One region of the Flavobacterium sp. DSR3-2 genome, then DNA from elsewhere that is predicted to be linked to it. Evidence: riboswitches for the same ligand, from Rfam matches in the RefSeq annotation. Region 1 holds a riboswitch; the other holds the start of a gene.

Region 1 (3,177 bases):
ATGAAGAGGTTGCAATCAGTTCAAATTTTTCCTCTTGTATTCGGGTGCAAATGTATGAAACCATTTTGAATTGCAAATTAATCTTAACTTTTTTTTGCTGATAAATCTTTTTTTGGTTTAATTAAAGTAAAAAATAACTTCTGGAGCATTACGGCTATTATTTTTTTTGAAACTTATTTGGATATTTAAAAAATAATTTGCAAATTTGATTCTCTAAAAAAGTAAAAATGAAATTTAATATTTACACTATGTTTAAAGTCGCGCAGGACAATTCCTTAGGGTCGCTCATTGCATAATTTTAAATTAAATTATATAGCAAAAGCTTCCCAAATAACGGGAAGCTTTTTTTTTGAATACAACCTAATAATTTTACAGAAATAGTAGCATACATGAACAACCAAAAATTCCAGCATCCAAATAGTTCAACAGTCAATAATGTGATGAATGCAAAGGCCATTATGCGTATTTGCGTCAGTTGATTCCAAAAGTATAAGTTAGTATGATAACTTAAAACCCTTTTGGATATGTATCTAAAAGGGTTTTTTGTTTTTCTGATTTTTTTAAAATTTTAAAATAATAATTATAATGAAATCAAAAATGAGTTTAAAAATTTAATACCTAAAAATTATGAGCGCAACGAAGTATTTTACCAAGACATTTCAAGTACTAAAAAGTATTGACTTTAAGAGGAAAAAGGAAAAAGAGAGCAGTTCTAAAAATGAACTGATTCACCCTAGATTCGAAATTTCAAAAAACGATGCTTTAGCACAAAAAACTGTGCCAAATTCATTACTTTTTCTAATGTATTCCCAAGAGAATGAAGCGCTTTTTATTTAAGAAATCCGAATTTATTTTCGGTTTTGAGATCTTCAAAAAGGTATTTAAAATTGTTGTTTTGGCGAAGTAAAAAATCTAATTAGCTTTATGATACTTCGTCAAAATAACATTTGTATGTTTGTTGCTTTCAGATTTTTATTTAAACGAAACAAAAAATCGATTGCGTACAAAAATTTGGTTATTTCAAAAAATAGTGGTTACTTTGCATCTTTAAGTTCACAAACGTATTGAAATGTTATAAAGAAAGGCAGAGGGATTAGACCCGATGAAGCCTTAGCAACCCTTCGATTTATCGAAGAAGGTGCTGCATTCTACCACGCCAAACGTGGAAAGATAACACTAAGAATTTGTCTAGATAACTCCTAGCTTTCTTTCTAATATTTCCAGACACAAGTCAAAAATCATAAAAGATTTGCAATTGGAAAACAAACCAACATCCATTACATTACAAAATTTCACCACTGAAAGTGGCGCTTTTTATGCTGCCTTAAACTTAAGTTTTCAAGTTTTTGGACCAGAATTGCATACCGCGCCAATCGTTTTGGTAAATCATGCATTGACCGGAAATTCGCAAGTTGTTGGATCAACGGGGTGGTGGAATGATTTAATTGGTGCAAATAAAACTATAGATACCACAAAATATACGATACTCGCTTTTAATGTTCCCGGAAATGGTTTTGATGATTTGATTATCGAAAATTATTCGGACTTTACTACCAGAGATATTGCCAGAATTTTTATTGAAGGGATTAATTTTATTGAAATTAAAAAAACCTATGCTATTATTGGCGGTTCTGTTGGCGGAGGAATCGCGTGGGAAATGGTTGCTTTAGAACCAAAAATTACACAACACTTAATTCCTATTGCAACCGATTGGAAATCGACGGATTGGCTGATTGCCAATTGTTTTTTGCAGGAACAAATTTTGAAAAATTCTTCAAAACCTATTGAAGACGCTCGAACTCATGCGATGCTGTGTTATCGAACTCCGGAATCTTTTGCGGCAAAATTTCAGAGAACAACCAATGAAGAATTAGCAATTTTTAATGTAGAAAGCTGGTTGTTGCATCACGGCGAAAAATTGCAGAAACGTTTTCAGATCTCGTCATATAAAATGATGAATCAACTGTTGAAAACGATCGATATTACCAGAAACCGCGCTTCATTCGAAGAAATAACTTCAAAAATTGAAGCTGATATTCATATTATAGGAATCAATTCAGACTTGTTTTTTACTGCAAATGAAAATATAGCAACTTACGAGGAATTAAAAAAATATAAAAATAATGTAACTTATCAGGAAATTGTTTCCATTCACGGACACGATGCTTTTTTGATAGAATACAAACAATTACACAATTTGCTTCAGGATATATTCTAAGCCAAAAAACAGAACACAATGAAAATATTAAAATTTGGAGGTAAATCATTATCGAATGGCGACGGAATAAATAAGGTGATCGCAATAATAACCGATAAAGTAAATCAGGGTGAAGAAATTGCCATTGTGGTTTCGGCAAGAGGAAATGCTACGGATGAATTAGAAGAAATTTTAAGTATTGCATCTAAAAATGGGGATTATAAACCGCTTTTTGAGGATTTCAAAAAATACCAACAAAACGAATATGAAAGCGTTGATTTGTCTGAGGAATTCACCGTTTTGGAAAAATTATTCGAAGGCATAAGTTTAATTGGCGATTACAGCAATAAAATTAAAGATCAGATTCTGTCAAAAGGAGAGTTGCTTTCTGCAAAATTACTGACCGCTATTCTGTTTGAAAATGGAATAAATGCTTGTTTTGTTGATACTAGAGAATTGATAAAAACCGATTCTCAATTTGGTAATGCGCAACCTTTGGAACAAATTTCTAAGAAAAATGTCATCAATTATTTCAAGCAAAATAACGGAACAACGGTAAATATTATTACAGGTTTTATTGGTTCTAACAATAATAATGATACAACCACTTTAGGAAGAAACGGCAGTAATTATACCGCTTCGTTGATTGCGAATTATTTGAATGCAGAAGAATTACAAAATTATACGCACGTAGACGGAATTTATACCGCTAATCCTGATTTAGTAGTTGATGCAAAGAAAATTGATCATTTATCGTTTAATGAAGCTAATGAAATAGCCAATTTTGGTGCGACCATTCTTCATGCCAAAACCATCATTCCTTTATTGGAAAAAAACATTCCACTTCGTATTTTGAATACATTTAATCACGAAAACAAAGGAACATTAATTACTTCCAATTCTAACAAGGAAGGAATTAAAACGCTTTCAGTCTTGGAGAATGTGTCACTAGTAAACTTAGAAGGAAGAGGATTGCTAGG
Region 2 (3,177 bases), on a different contig from region 1:
ATTCCTTTCCCAATTCCGCGACTCGCACCTGTAATTATGGCTACTTTTCCTTCTAGTAATTTCATATTTAAAAATTAGTTTAAATTTTATTTGGAGCTATTCCTGCTATCCGTTTCAATCTTTTATGATCGCTCCCGCTCACATAAAAGGATTTTCACTGCTATCAGGGCTATCTAACACTCGTCAAATATATAATAATTCCCTTTTTAAAAAAAATTCAAAAGCAATAACAGTCAAAATTCAATTCTTAAATTTTAAAGAATCGTTTTGTCCATTTATCCCAAAACGAACTGTAAATAGCCACTAATGTGAAAACTAATAAAAATAAATGATACCAAGCATTACTAATTAAATCAAAGAAATCTAATTTCCCGTTAGCGTAGCTCAATATAAGCAATACTTGAGCACCATAAGGTAAAATCCCTTGAATTATACACGAAAAAATATCCAGAATTGCAGCCGTTTTTTTAGGATTTAAATTGTATTCATCATTAATTTCTTTAGCAATCGGCCCTGTAATTACAATAGAAACCGTATTATTCGCTATCGCTAAATTAGCAAAACCTACTATAGCGCCAATTCCCGCTTGAGCTGATTTTTTACTTTTAATTCTTTTTTTAATCTGAACTAATAAATACGTTATTCCGCCCGCTTTATCTACCATGGCAGCTAAACCTCCGGTAAGCATAGACAACAAGAAAATATCAGTCATACTAGTAAAGCCTTCATATATCTTTTGCGTAAACTCCATTAGCGTAAATGAACCACTAAAATATCCAATTATACCTGCTAATAAAGTACCAATAAGCAATGTTGAAAATACATTAACACCCACAACCGCTAATATGATTACTAAAATGTAAGGTACAATTGCTATCCATGAAAAATCATTTTTTGCAATGGCAACGGTCACAATATCCGAGTTCAAACCAAGATAAAAGAACACCAGAATAGTAAAAACTGCAGCTGGAAAAGCAATAAACAAGTTAATTTTGAACTTGTCTTTTAGATCACATCCTAATGACTGCGTTGCTGCGATGGTAGTGTCAGAAATCATGGAAAGATTGTCTCCTAACATAGAACCACCTAATAAAGCGCCAGATATCAATGGTAATGAAGCGCCACTTTTATCAGCTAATGCGACAGCGATTGGACCAATCGCTACAATTGCACCTACTGAAGTTCCTGTAGCAGTTGATAAAAATGAAGCAATCAAGAAAATCCCCAATGGAAAATAGGCAACGTCGATAGTATTTATTCCAAGATTCACCACAGCGTCAACTCCGCCCATCGCTTTACTTACCACCGCGAAAGCGCCGGCCAATAAATAAATTAAACACATAGTCATGATTTTGCTTTCTCCACATCCTGCAATTAGTGTAGCAACTTTAACGTCAGTTGAAGATTTGAATAACAAAAAAGCAGCAATAATACCCACCAGAACAGCCACTGGCGATGGAAAAGCATAAAAATCTTTTAGAATAATTCCTGCTCCTAAAAAAGTAAAAATAAAAATAAATAAAGGAATTAATGCAAAGGCATTTCCTTTGTCTTTGGAAAATAAAGTCATAAAAATAATTTACAATTAAAAATTATGACGAAAAACAAAGCTAAAAATGGGAATGTAAACAACATTTTTTCCAAAGGATTTGGCTTATCGTTTTAGCACCTTGCTTGCTGTTGCAGGTTGCTATCCTATTGTAGGATTCGTGATAACGGGTGCAAAAGTAATTAATTATTTATGAAATATTTGGAATTTCATTCAAAAAATAATAATTCAAAAAAAAGCGCCACATAAAAATATGACGCAATTACAATTAAGATATTGAAAAAACAGGCTTTAAATAATTAAAAAGCCACATTCCATTTTGGTAATCTTCCATTTTCGTCAAGGAAATTTTGCAAAACTTGTCCTTCTACAAATGTTGGGATTACTTTCGTATTATCATTGAATGTTTCATACCAAACCACTTCAAGCGTGCTGATATCTTCTATTTTCATTTGTGCTGGCCAAGAATATTTTCTTCCAGTTTTTGCAAATTGGTGTCCTTCTACAATTTTATCTTTCAAGCCACCATTTTTAATTTTCAAAGTTCCGTTATTTTGAATAGTTCCAGTAGAACCAACCATAATTAACTCTTTTTCATCTCCAACGGAATACACTAAAAATACTCCAGATCCTTCTGAAGCATTACAAACTTCTGCTAAACTATCTTCTGTAGTAAATGAAAACTGATTGGTAACTTTAAATTTTTTTAATTCTTTGTACATGTTATTTTATTTTTATTTGAACTGGCTTCGGCAAAAAAATACCCCACAAAACCGTGAGGTCAATTAGAAACCATTCGTTTGTATTTACTTTTATTAGTATTGAATCTGAAAAAAACAAATCCGTTTAATAAAGTACAAAGATATTTCTTTAATTCAATTTATAATAAAAAAGCCCCACAAATGTGAGGCTTTTAAAAATATTTAATCAGAGTTTAGATTAACCTAAAACTTCTTTTACTTTTTTACCAATTTCAGCTGGAGAATCTACTACGTGAATTCCACATTCTCTCATGATTTGTTTTTTAGCTTCTGCAGTATCGTCAGATCCACCAACGATTGCACCTGCATGTCCCATTGTACGTCCTGGAGGAGCGGTAACTCCTGCAATGAATCCTACAACTGGTTTACGGTTACCATCAGCTTTGATCCAATGAGCAGCATCAGCTTCTAATTGTCCACCAATTTCACCTATCATTACGATACATTCTGTTTCTGGGTCGTTCATCAATAATTCAACTGCTTCTTTTGTAGTGGTTCCAATAATTGGGTCTCCACCAATACCAATTGCAGTAGTGATTCCTAGTCCTTGTTTTACTACTTGGTCAGCTGCTTCGTACGTTAATGTTCCCGATTTAGAAACAATACCAACAGTTCCTTTTTTGAAAACAAAACCTGGCATGATACCAACTTTAGCTTCACCCGGGGTGATTATTCCTGGGCAGTTAGGTCCTATTAATCGAGCGTTTCTTTCTTTAACATAACTATTTGCTTTTATCATGTCAGCAACAGGAATTCCTTCAGTAATTGCAATAATTACTTTTATTCCAGCGTCTGCAGCTTCCATAATTGCGTCAGCAGCAAAAGCCGGCGGTACAAAAATGATTGTTGTATCAGCACCTGCTTGTT

Evidence for each region. A riboswitch is a leader RNA that binds a small molecule or an ion and turns the genes downstream of it on or off. The one in region 1 is predicted to bind S-adenosylmethionine.
Region 2: another riboswitch for S-adenosylmethionine. It lies ahead of ACP7AV_RS06065 (Na+/H+ antiporter NhaC family protein); the one in region 1 lies ahead of ACP7AV_RS00275 (alpha/beta fold hydrolase).

Annotation. Positions count from the first base shown of each region.
Region 1 is NZ_JAFCUM010000001.1:60,559-63,735, reverse strand. Features, by position in the region: gene ACP7AV_RS00280 (hypothetical protein) at 628-837, shown strand; SAM riboswitch class I at 1,070-1,177, shown strand; gene ACP7AV_RS00275 (alpha/beta fold hydrolase) at 1,256-2,218, shown strand; gene thrA (bifunctional aspartate kinase/homoserine dehydrogenase I) at 2,237-3,177, shown strand, end outside.
Region 2 is NZ_JAFCUM010000003.1:85,294-88,470, reverse strand. Features, by position in the region: gene fabG (3-oxoacyl-[acyl-carrier-protein] reductase) at 1-65, opposite strand, end outside; gene ACP7AV_RS06065 (Na+/H+ antiporter NhaC family protein) at 248-1,570, opposite strand; SAM-I-IV-variant riboswitch at 1,625-1,721, opposite strand; gene ACP7AV_RS06060 (hypothetical protein) at 1,849-2,271, opposite strand; gene sucD (succinate--CoA ligase subunit alpha) at 2,489-3,177, opposite strand, start outside.